DNA from 3 places in the Priestia sp. P5_B4 genome. Region 2 is predicted to be linked to each of the others. Evidence: riboswitches for the same ligand, from Rfam matches in the RefSeq annotation. Region 2 holds a riboswitch; each other region holds the start of a gene.
What was found. Region 2 has a riboswitch for cyclic di-AMP ahead of AC1DRF_RS03035 (cation:dicarboxylate symporter family transporter). Riboswitches for the same ligand answer to the same signal wherever they lie in the genome.

Region 1 (4,277 bases), on a different contig from region 2:
CCTATTTAATATTCTGTCTACAACGCAGAATAAACCGCTGCCTTTGAGTAGCGGTTCTTTTTTTAGTAATTTTCTACTTAGTAGGCTAGTATACGTAGCACTTTTTGCCCTCATACATATGTTAACAATAAGGAGGGACAAGTAATATGAAAAAAATCTATCTAGATGCAGGACATGGTGGGGCAGATGCAGGAGCAGTTGGAGCGAACGGACTGTATGAAAAAAACTTAGTTTTAAAAATTCAACAATATTTAATAAGCTATTTAAATAGCACCTACAGTGACTTTACGATTAAAACCACTCGTACCACAGATACTTTTTTATCGTTATCTCAGCGCGCTTCTCAAGCTAATTCGTGGGGAGCAGATGTATTTATGTCTATTCACGTAAATGCCGGGGGAGGAACAGGATATGAAGATTATGTTTATAGAAGCGCTAGCAATGCCAGTAAAACGTTTCAATCAATTGTCCACGGCCAAGTACAGCCAACGCTGCTGTCGTATAATCATCCGAATCGCGGTCGAAAATCAGCCAATTATGCGGTGCTTCGCTTAACAAATATGCCCGCAGTACTAACTGAAATAGCCTTTATTGATAACCGCACCGATGCAGCACTTCTCCAAAACGAAGCTTTTTTAAAAAGKATGGGTGAATCGTATGCAAAAGGAATTGCCGTATATTTAAATTTACCTCGTCGTGCAGTTCCAAACCCCAATCCAACACCAACTCCGAATCCATCACCTTCTGAACCAGGTACAAAAACGTATACGATCAAGCAAGGAGATACGCTTTACAGTATTGCACAGAAGTACAACATAACAGTACAAGCGCTTCAAGAAGCGAATACAGGGCTTTCTGATCCTTTAACACTACAGGTTGGAAAAACAATTGTTATTCCTTCAGGGACTTCACCAAACCCATCTCCAACACCGTCACCAACTCCACCTTCGGAACAATATCCACTTCCAAATGGAATTTTAAAACAAGGTGATTCTGGAGAAGCCGTGAAACAGCTTCAAAAAGCATTAAACGCGGTGAATTTTAAAGTAGGTTCAGTAGACGGAATATATGGAGTTCAAACGAAAGATGCAGTCAGACGTTTTCAGCTTGTGTATCTTCCTTATGATGTGGATGGCATTTATGGTCCTCAAACGAAAAACAAGCTAGCAGCCGTTTTAAAAGCAAAAAGTTAAAGCAAAAAGGTCTTCTGTAAGCGGGCAGAAGACCTTTTGTTTTTCTGTTAAAAGCGCCTTAAGCACTATTTTATGGTTTGCGTAAAATAATGCTTTACAAACCATTTGTACGGGAGTATATTATCTAAGAACAAAGGATAGTTATGAAAGAAACATGTTATCGATCATACCCTTTAACCGAAAATTATATTGACCTGTTATCGCTTAATTCGTCAGAAGTGGGGGACCCAAATTTGTGCATTGTCACTTGGGGTGAATCCTTTTTTAAAGGTAGGGCTACTCTRAWYGCCCGAATCCGACAGCTAACCRCATKAGCGTTTTGGAGAGYAGGTTTAAGCTGTGTAAAAACGCTGAGAACCCTTAGTGTTTTTTTTGTGCGCTTTTTTAACATAAAAAGGTATTTTTTAGGAGTAATATCACTTATTCGTGAACTTGTAACTGAGCTTAGCAATGAACAGTAAATAGTAGCTAAGCAATCATCGGAGGGAAATTACGTGAACTATTCAGTTCTCAAACGATTATTGATTGGAAAGCCGCTTAAAACAAAAGAGTTAGGCGATCAAAAGCTTAGTAAGCTTAAAGCACTGGCTATTTTATCATCAGATGCCTTATCTTCAGTGGCTTATGGAACAGAACAAATTTTGATTGTACTTGCAACAGTCGGCGTTCTTGCCTATTGGTATTCGATTCCAATTGCGCTTGGGGTATTGGTTCTGCTGACGGCTTTAATTCTTTCGTATCGTCAAATTATTTATGCGTATCCGCAAGGCGGAGGAGCTTATATTGTTTCGAAAACCAATTTAGGAGAAAATCCTGGGCTTATAGCTGGAGGATCACTGTTGGTGGATTATATTTTAACAGTTGCTGTGAGCGTTTCAGCAGGAACGGATGCCTTAACTTCGGCTTTTCCAACGCTGCATCATTACAATGTAGTAATTGCGTGTTTGCTGGTGATTTTTATTACCGTCTTAAATTTACGTGGTGTAACAGAATCCGCTTCTGTATTAGCTTATCCGGTTTATTTATTTGTTATTGCTCTTATTTTGTTAATAGCGGTAGGCTTGTTTAAAATAGCGACAGGTCAAGTTTCACCTGAGCTTCATCCCTCTCTCGGTACAGTAGTGCCAGGTATTAGTTTGTTTTTATTATTAAAAGCTTTTTCGTCAGGCTGTTCAGCATTAACAGGTGTAGAAGCTATTTCAAATGCAGTGCCTAACTTTAAAGAGCCAGGTGCAAAAAATGCTGTTCATACATTAATGCTGATGGGCGGTATTTTAGCCGTTTTATTTTCTGGCATCACGTTTTTAGCTTATTGGCTTGGCATTTCTCCAAAAGCAGATGAAACGGTTGTATCACAAATTGCATCGAGTGTGTTTGGACGAAATGGATTTTATTATTTTATTCAAGGCACAACAGCTCTAATTCTAGTGCTAGCGGCGAATACGGGCTTTTCAGCTTTCCCTTTGCTGGCTGTCAACTTATCGTCTGATAAATACATGCCAAGAATGTTTCAAATTCGTGGCGATCGACTAGGCTATTCAAATGGAATTGTGACCCTTGGAATTGCTTCTATTGTCTTAATTGTAGCTTTTAAAGGAGCGACTGAACAATTAATTCCTCTTTATGCAGTCGGGGTGTTTATTCCATTTACGCTTTCTCAAACAGGCATGATTGTCAAATGGCTTAGAGAAAAGCCGGCCGGCTGGCAAGGGAAGCTAACCATTAACTTAATTGGTGCCCTCATTACCTTAACTGTGCTAATTATTTTGTTTACAACGAAGTTTTCACAAGTATGGTCCGTGCTCATTTTCTTACCGGTTATTGTCTATATTTTTCATCGCATTCATACGCATTATGAAGCGGTAGGAGAGCAGCTTCGCATTAAGCAAGGAGAAAAGATTGGAAAGCTTGAAGGAAGTGTGGTCATTGTTCCTGTAGCAGGAATGACAAAGGTAGTAGAAAATTCATTAAATTATGCAAGAACGATTGGCGATACCGTTATTGCAGTACATGTAGCCTTTGATCGAGAAAGCGAAAAGAGAATGGAAGAGAAGTGGGAGAAGTGGCAGCCTGATATTCGTATTGTTACGTTTCATTCTCAATACCGCAGCTTAGTGCGGCCGCTGTTTCGATTCATCGATATGGCTGAGGAAAAAGCCCGGGAAAATAATATGGCTATTACGGTCGTTATTCCGCAATTCATTACGAAAAAAAGCTGGCAAAATATCCTTCACAATCAGTCCAGTCTGCTGTTAAAAGCACATTTGCTTTACCGTAAAAATGTAATTGTTACAACTGTACCGTACCGTTTTAAAAAATAATGAAACATGACTAAAAACCTCCAACTTGTATGTTGGAGGTTTTTAATTTTTAAATTCACATACACTAACCGTAATCGAATCTCATCAAAGGCGCAAACGGAGGGATTGTATGAGTGAATTAATTAAATTGTTGCGAAAGGGAAATAAATCGGCCATCATGGCCGCTGTAGTTAATACCATTATCTCTATCATTAAAGGAATTGCTTTCGCTTTAACAGGGAATGTAGCAATGTTTGCTGAAACGATGCACAGCTTAGGAGATGCAGCTAATCAGTTTTTTGTCTTTATAGGTTCGGCATTAAGTAAAAAAGCCCCGACCAAAAGATTTCCAAATGGTTTCGGCCGATTGGTTAATCTCGTTCTATTAGGAGCGGTTCTTGTAGTAGGAATTATGGCGTTTGAAACGATTAAAGAAGGATATCACCACATTCTTCATCCCACGAAGTCTTCAGGCTTTATTTTAAATATTGCAGTACTTGGCATCTCGGTGTTACTTGAGATGTTTGTCCTATTTAAGGCGATGAAAGAAATTTTGCACGATGTCGGAATGAATACCGCAGAGGTCAATGTTTTTACGCAAAGCTTTGTTCATTTAAATAAAGCAAAGCCAGCAACCAAGCTGGTCTTTATGGAAGATCTGGTAGCTACTGGAGGAGGCGTATTGGCGTTAATAGCCGTTTTCATTTCACGGTTTACACCTTTTCACCAAGCTGAAGGAATTGCTTCTATTTTAATTGGGCTTATGATGTTTTTTGTAGTAGGA
Region 2 (4,277 bases):
GTTTGAATAGTATTTCCACTTAATAATAGTTGGATAAATCGCGGTTTCATAGATTTCTTTTACAAAGGAAGGCGCTATCTTTGAAAGAGCAACCACTTGCGTAACGATTGTCCGAACAATAAAAAATCCAATAAGTATGAGCGAAACAACATATAAAATGAAGGTCATAAGCACTGCGTAGACTCTCTTCATTTTAAAAGATTGATGCAATTTTTGAACAATACCCTCAAGCGCTAATGCTGTTAATAAAGCAAACACAATCGGTAAACTGTAAGGGATTAACAAACATACGATTACTATCGAGGCGATGACCCATATTCGCTTTTTCCACATACTCTACTATCCCCCAACTAGCTAAGCTATCTCTATATTTATTGATAAAGAAAGGAACCAGTGACTGCTTTTATGTAAGAATAAAATTTGGATATATTTATACCTGATGTTACATATTATAGGGTCAATTTCCATAATAATAAAGGAATTATTATGAAAAAAGCTACTTATTCTAATTTTTTGAATAGAATAAGTAGCTTTTTAATTTATAAATTAGCCGGCTCTCATGACCTCTGTACCTTTTTTAGGGTCAAATTTGCCTTCAGATTTAGACATCACAATTGCTGCTAGTGTGTTTCCTACTAAGTTAACAACCGTACGTGCCATATCCATGATTCTGTCTACTCCAGCAATGAAGGCTAATCCTTCTGCCGGAACGCCGATTGTTCCAAGAGTAGCCAGTAATACAACAAATGATGTTCCTGGCACCGCAGCCATTCCTTTAGATGTAACCATCAATACCAGAATGAGCGTCAGCTGTTGAACGATCGTTAAATCAATACCATACACCTGCGCTAAGAATAACGCTGCAATCGCTTGATAAAGAACGGAACCATCTAGGTTAAATGTATAACCAATTGGTACAACGAACGATACGATAGCTTTTGGACAGCCCATCTTTTCAAGTTTTTCCATAATTCGCGGAAGAACTGTCTCAGAGCTAGATGTACTGTATGCTAACAACAGTTCATCTTTCATATAGCGGAATAAGTGGAAAATGTTAATTCCTGCCCATTTCGCAATTCCTCCTAATACAACAAGTAGGAAGAAAATTAACGCTAAGTAAACTAAGATAACAAGCTTTCCTAATGAAAGGAGTGAATCTAAGCCGAATTTTGAAACTGTTACACCAATTAAAGCAAATACACCAATTGGCGCCACTTTCATTACAAGGTTTACCACGTGAAACATTGCGTGAGAAACGCCGTCGAAGAATTGTACAACTGGCTTTCCTCTTTCCCCAATTGCCGCTACTCCTAGTGCAAATAACACTGTAAAGAAGATAATTGCTAGCATGTCTCCTTCAACAATTGACTGGAAAAAGTTTGTCGGAACAATGTGTAAGAAAGTTTCAGCCACTGACTTTCCTTCTTGCTGTTCGGATGTTTCAACGTATTGTGAAATATCACTCTTCTGTGCTGAATGAATGTCTACACCTTGCCCAGGATGAAAAATATTAGCAACCAATACACCGATTACAATTGCAAAAGTCGTAATAATTTCAAAATAGAGAATGGTTTTAACGCCGAGCTTTCCGACCTGTTTGCCGCTCCCTGCTCCTGCAACTCCAACGACTAAGCTTGAGATAACAATTGGAATAACAATCATCTTAATTAATCTTAAAAATAGGTCTCCTAGCGGCTGTAGGTATGTTACTACACGCGGATCGTTAAACCAAATTACCCCTACAAGAACACCGAGGATTAATCCGGTAAAAATCTGCGTAGCCAAACCAAAACGAATTTTTTTCATAGATGTACCTCCCCAAAGATGTATGACATTTGTATATACTTTTCTGAAAAAACAAAAAAAGACTATTCTTAAGAAAGAACAGCCTTTTACTTACGCTATTTTGGGCTCTTTCTCTCAATAAAGCAAACGGGGTTAACTGTCGGATTCGGAATTGAGAGTTTCCTACCTTTTGTAAGGATTCACCCCTAGGCAGCTTTACTGCCGATAATGATTCCCCCGCTCTATACGATTAAGCTTATTATTCAGTTTTTATAAAATTAAAACGATCTATACGTTGTCATACGTTTTTTACAGTCAATAAAACTAAACAGAAGTCTTACTTTTACTTAACTTTATACTGCACAAATATTAATTTACTATTTTTCGACACGTTTTGTCAATACCCATGTTTATAAAACGCTTTCAAAAGGCGATAATATATATTTATACAAAAAAGCTATTGCAATGTTGCAATAGCTTTTTCTTGCTCTTTGAGTCTCTATTAGAAGTTTAAGGGACTAAAGAACACGCATGTTTATTTTATAAAAATACAAAATATAGAATAGCTGCTAACACAATTCGATATAGTGCAAACGGTACTAATTTGATACGATTAATTAATTTCAGGAAAAAGCGAATAGACACCAGCGCAAAAATAAAGGCGCTGATAAAACCAGCAATAAAAAACGGTAGTGCATCTGATGTGAAATACTGCCAGTTTTTAACCAATGAAAGTCCACTTGCTCCTGCCATGATTGGCACTGCCATAATAAATGTAAAATCTGCCGCTGCCTTATGGCTCATTCCAAGAAGAACCCCTCCTGAAATCGTTGAGCCTGAACGAGAAAAACCTGGCCAAAGAGCAATACATTGAAACAGTCCTATACCCAGTGCTTGTCCATAAGACATTTGGTCCACCGTCTCTACACGCGGACGTTTAGGTCCAAACAAATCTGCTAGAATCATTAATACAGCTCCGACTACTAAGCCAATTAGCACCGTATTTAAAGAAAACAAATGTTCATCAATGTAATCATCAAACAAAAGACCTAACACTCCTGCGGGTAACAGACCAACAATTACTTGCATTAAATTCAAGCGATTTGTCGGTCCAATTGGAGCGGCTGGCTTTTTTCCCAATCCTAATAAATTAATGAAACGATCTTTAAAAATAACTACTACTGCTAAGATCGACCCTAGCTGAATAACAATTTTAAATGTATTAGCTACGGGAGATGAAAATAATTCTTTTGAATTTAACCACAGGTCATCCACAATAATCATATGCCCAGTTGACGAAACAGGAGCAAACTCTGTTAAACCTTCTACAATCCCTAAAATGATTGCTACAATAATTTCCCACATAAAGCTATATACCTTGCCTTTCTTTCAAATTAATAAGCTTATCGCTTCGTTTTCCATGCTCAACTATTTTCCTATTTTGACACTTGCTTTTTTATCATAATTGTTAAAACTATGAAATACAATGTGTATTTGCAAAAAGATAAGAATCTTTAATAATTTGTAATAAAAACCTTACATGCTATAACCAAAAAACAAGATATCAGCTTTTATTTGTTTTAAAAAGCAGTCGCTATGTTCGGTATAAAATCCAGGCCCTTAGCTAAAAATGAATCATCTAGACTATTTTTCTTTAGTGTGAAAAAATGACTAAATGATTATGTTTTTTCCATCCCCTTTACTGTCATCTATCATTTTAATCAACTAGTGCTTGCTTATACGACATATCCCCTAAGTAATTTGAAACTTTTTTCTCTCTTTTCTCGTATATAGTAGTATCTTTTTTAGGAGGCTTTTTACTATGAATGGAAATGTACGTACAATGAAATGGGTCACTGCTGGGTATGAAGCCTTGCTGGGAATTCCTTTAATTGGCGCGGGGATTGTTATGGGCTTTAGTTATACTCCTCTTTTTATTGGATTTATTCTTCATGCTATCACACTCATTTTAGCTAATAGACGAGGGTTATCTGCGTATGGAAACATACTAGGGATTGTTACTTCACTGGTTGCTTGGATTCCATTTTTAGGGTTTGTTATGCACATTATTACAGCTATTGTGATTGCAATCGATGCTGCTAGACAACGTTGATTGTCTAGCTTTTTTTATTTAAGGGTTGATTTTTTACCGAATGATGGTAAACTTAAGCCGTAAATTGAATAATTTGAATGTTATTTCTACTAGGGGTGTCTGATAGCTCAGACTGAGAGAAGAGTGCTATAAAACTCTTTAACCCTTTGAACCTGATTTGGGTTATACCAGCGGAGGGAAGTAGTCTTGAAAAGAATAGTATATGTTTATTCTTTTTTCGCCTATTCCATCGGGTTCTGTCTATCACAGAACCCGATTTTTTTATGGTTCGGTATAGCTACACTTTATGCGAAACCGGAGGAATATGTAATGTCAAAACAAAATGTATCAGTTTCTATGAAAAAGCCTTTTCCAAACAGTCACAAAGTATATGTCCAAG
Region 3 (4,277 bases), on a different contig from region 2:
AATATGTTCAGGGCCGGTTCGTTTGATAACTGTTTCCAATTCGCGTGCACAAGCAAGATTACAAGATGGATAGGTTTGATGAAATGGACACCGATAGCAATAAGGAGGCGAAACCGAAGGATAATCTTCAAGCAAAGACGAGAAGCGTTTTCGTCTTCCAACGTGCCCTGACATAGACAGAGCTCCTATTGTAATACCGTGATAGCTCATCCAGCGTGACAAAACCTTTGTTTTGGTTGGCTTTCCTTGCTCTTGAAAATGCTGAATTGCCGTTTTCATAGCCGTTTCAGTCGCTTCTGTCCCGCTGTTAACAAAAAAGCTCCACTGGAAATGATTGCTGCTTAATTCACATAGTTTCTTAGCTAAGGCTTCTGTTGGATCACTTGTAAACTGCGACCGATATACAAACGCAACTTTCTGTGCCTGATCGGTCATCGCATCAATAATTTCTTTTACGCCGTGTCCAATACTTGCTGTAACTGCCCCCGACGAAGCATCTATGTACCTTTTTCCATCTTGGTCGTACAAATAAATTCCTTTTCCATATGAAATAACTGGGTAGTCGTCGTCGAGCAGCGGCTTTATTACATGAGTTTTATTCATTTCCGCACTCTCCTTTCAAACATACACTCTTATTAAACTGTATGCTGAAACGAAGAGTTTCTTGCCAATAAAAAAAGCCCTAGCATATAGCTAGAGCTTTTACGCTTATTAAGCTGATTGCGTTACAGATTTATCTATACGCTTTGCTTCTGACTCAGCCACAATAACGGCACACGCAGCGTCTCCCGTAATATTTACAGATGTACGAAGCATGTCAAGCAAGCGATCAATTCCAATAATCAATCCGATACCTGCTACAGGCAGACCAACCGAACTCAATACCATTGCTAGCATAATGAGACCAACTCCAGGCACACCTGCTGTACCAATACTAGCAAGCACTGCTGTCAATACAACCGTCACAAGAGCACCCAGCGACAGGTCAACGCCGTATACTTGTGCAATAAAAATAGTCGCTACACCTTGCATAATTGCCGTTCCATCCATGTTAATGGTAGCACCTAACGGCTGAACAAAACTGCTGATGGACTCCGGGACACGAAGATTTTTTTGAGCCACATTCATTGAAATCGGAAGCGTTGCATTACTGCTTGATGTACTGAATCCAACTGTCATCGCAGGAGCAAAACCTTTAAAGAATTCAATTGGGTTACGTCTGGCCATAAGAGCGACTGATCCCCCATATGTTACGATTGAATGGATAAACAGTGCGAGCACGACTACAATCATGTACAGCCCCATCGCTTTAATTGCCTGCCAGCCTTGACTTCCGACCGCTGTTGCAAGAAGCCCAAATGTTCCGTAAGGAGCAAACTTCATCACTAGATTCACAAGGTACATCATCAATTCATTGCCTTGCTCAAGTAAATTGTAAAGCCCTTTTGTTTTACTTCCAAGCATCGTTATACCAAAACCGATAAAGATAGAGAAAACGATAAGTTGAAGCATATTCCCTTCAGCCATCGCTTGAATTGGATTGACTGGAATCATATTTAAGAATGTTTCTCCAACTGGCGGTGCTTTTTCGGCTTCAAAAGAAGCGTTTTTTGTATCAAAAGATCCAAATGTTCCTGGTTTAATAACAAATGCTAATAATAAACCAATTACAATAGCAACGGTTGTTGTCACTAGGAAGTACGAAACTGTTTTAGCCCCGATTCTTCCTAGTTTTTTAGGATCTCCTAAACCTGCTACACCTAACGTGATAGAGAAAAACACAATTGGTACAACAAGCATTTTAATTAAGCTTAAGAAAATTTGGCCAAGCGGTGTAAACAAGTACTTGTCCAGCGGAGCAAAAGCACTTGGAGCAAAAGCGTTAATTAACACTCCTACAATAGCACCAGCAATTAGCGCGATAATGATCTTTGTCGATAGCTTCATAGATTTACCTCCCGTAAATAAATTATATTAGAATGATTCTAACTACTATACTTATTTTACCATGCATTGAGAACGATAACACTCAAAATATACAATATATTAAAAATTTTCAGATTAATAGTTTAGGAATATTTTTAGCTATACAAAAAACCATGAGAATATCATGGTGTCATAGACCTGTTATTCCCTCACTGAATGCTTACGGAGTTAGCTGTCGGATTCGGGTACGTGAGTTACCCTACTTGATTCATTCAAGATTCACCCCAAGTACATTACGCACAAATATGGGTCCCCCGTTCTCTTATAAAACAAAAGAGATTAAGCAAATAATTTTCTTTAATATTTTTGCATGATAATAATTGTTACTTTAATTAAAATTCATTTTATATGTTTCTGTCAAGTTTTTATTCAAAAATAATGCATGATTTTATCATAAAAAGTTGATAATTGTTATATTTTAAAATTTTTACATCATATTTCAACAAACCACAAATACTTATTTAACAAGACTTACAATCTAATGGATAAAAAATTAATTCAAAAAATAGTTTGTAAAGTGAACTTTATTCTCATTAACTCCCATTCATAAATTTGAATAATTATTCTAATATCCGTGTACTTTATTGCTTTCATAAATATTTTACTCATCAAAAAATAACTCTTTTCAACTGTTGATTTTATCCTTGTATTGCTTGATATACCCTCCCTAAAATTCCACTGAATTTATTGATGCAAAGAAATGGACCTTATCAATTCGCCTTATTGTATTTAATTCTGTTCACGATAGAAGGATGGATTCCGTCATACTTTTTAAAAAAGAGCGGGTAATTATCATATAAAACTATCGGAGTTGGAGCGGTACAAGTTCTTTACTTTTTACTTAGTCGCTCTCGTTATTTAACACATAAAAAAAAGAGGCCGTGACGGCCTCTTTTTTTATACAGTAACAGGTTCAGAACTTGCTTTGCGATTCTTTAATTTTTCAACAATGTCACGCGCTACCCACACACCGCACGCACTTGCCTGCGCGAGCCCTCGCGTAATACCAGCTCCGTCTCCTCCCACGTATAAACCAGAAATTTCAGTTTCAAACTTATCGTTTAACTTCGGACGGGCGGAGTAAAATTTCGCTTCCACACCGTAAAATAGCGTATGTTCAGATGCTAACCCAGGCGTTACATGATCCAGTGCTTCTGTCATTTCAATTAAGCTTTTCATCGTATTATAAGGAAGCACTAAGCCCAAGTCACCAGGTACAGCTTCTTTTAACGTTGGTTCTAAAAAGCCTTCTTTAATTCGAGTCGCTGTTGAACGACGGCCCTTTAAAATATCTCCATACTTTTGAACAACTAAGCCCCCGTTTGACAGCATATTAGCTAATCTTGATACTTCGTGCGCATATTCGTTCGGCTGATCAAATGGATCCGAAAATTTATGAGAAACAAGCAGCGCAAAGTTCGTATTTTGACTTCCAAGCTTCGGATCTTTGTATGCGTGTCCATTTGCTAACATAATACCTGAATGATTCTCTACTACCACATGTCCTGAAGGATTGCTGCAGAACGTTCTGACTCTTGTACCTACAGACGTATTGTAAATGAATTTCCCTTCGTACAAGTGCTTGTTGATTTCTTCCATAACAACGTTGGATGTTTCGACTCGAACGCCAATGTCCACTTGATTGTTAATCATTTTCAAACGACGTTTTTTTAGTAAGTCGCTCATCCACTTCGAGCCGTCTCGACCTGGTGAAACAACCACTTTATCAGCCGTAATTCTTTCACCATTCTTCAATTCGATACCGCGCACGATATGCTGACCGTCTTCTTTTTCTGTTATTAAATCGGCTACTTCCGTTTTATACTGCATATCAATTTTTTCTTTTAAGTATTCATAAATGCTTTTTAAAATTTCCAAATTTTGCTCTGTTCCTAAATGACGCACCTGGGCACGCAATAGCTTTAATCCTGCTGCGTATCCGCGTTTTTCAATTTCACGAACTTTATCAGTTAACGGATCCGTAATCGTATCGGTTGCTCCGTGTTTTAAATTAATTTCATCCACATATTTAATTAAATCTACCACCTGTGATTCAGATAGATAATCCGTCATCCAACCTCCAAATTCACTGGTGATATTAAATTTCCCGTCTGAATATGCGCCGGCTCCACCAAAACCATTTGTAATAGAACAAGCGGGCAAACAGCCAGCAAACTCTTTTTTGCCAACCGCAGGCGGACATTTTTCGATTTTTTTCTGAAGAATCGGACAATTACGTCGATAGATATCGTGTCCTTTATCGATTAATAAAATAGTTGCTTCCGGTAATT

Region 1: another riboswitch for cyclic di-AMP. It lies ahead of AC1DRF_RS12680 (APC family permease); the one in region 2 lies ahead of AC1DRF_RS03035 (cation:dicarboxylate symporter family transporter).
Region 3: another riboswitch for cyclic di-AMP. It lies ahead of AC1DRF_RS09920 (dicarboxylate/amino acid:cation symporter); the one in region 2 lies ahead of AC1DRF_RS03035 (cation:dicarboxylate symporter family transporter).

What each region holds. Positions count from the first base shown of each region.
Region 1 is NZ_JBFULJ010000134.1:310-4,586, reverse strand. It holds gene AC1DRF_RS12685 (N-acetylmuramoyl-L-alanine amidase) at 147-1,193, shown strand; cyclic di-AMP (ydaO/yuaA leader) riboswitch at 1,385-1,525, shown strand; gene AC1DRF_RS12680 (APC family permease) at 1,688-3,514, shown strand; partial or broken gene AC1DRF_RS12675 (cation diffusion facilitator family transporter) at 3,624-4,277, shown strand, end outside.
Region 2 is NZ_JBFULJ010000011.1:17,149-21,425, reverse strand. It holds gene ytvI (sporulation integral membrane protein YtvI) at 1-333, opposite strand, end outside; gene AC1DRF_RS03035 (cation:dicarboxylate symporter family transporter) at 547-1,806, opposite strand; cyclic di-AMP (ydaO/yuaA leader) riboswitch at 1,913-2,052, opposite strand; gene AC1DRF_RS03030 (undecaprenyl-diphosphate phosphatase) at 2,326-3,150, opposite strand; gene AC1DRF_RS03025 (hypothetical protein) at 3,608-3,898, shown strand; TPP riboswitch at 3,980-4,094, shown strand; gene thiC (phosphomethylpyrimidine synthase ThiC) at 4,208-4,277, shown strand, end outside.
Region 3 is NZ_JBFULJ010000077.1:149-4,425, forward strand. It holds partial or broken gene AC1DRF_RS09915 (aminotransferase class III-fold pyridoxal phosphate-dependent enzyme) at 1-603, opposite strand, end outside; gene AC1DRF_RS09920 (dicarboxylate/amino acid:cation symporter) at 712-1,947, opposite strand; cyclic di-AMP (ydaO/yuaA leader) riboswitch at 2,128-2,282, opposite strand; gene AC1DRF_RS09925 (NAD(P)/FAD-dependent oxidoreductase) at 2,884-4,277, opposite strand, start outside.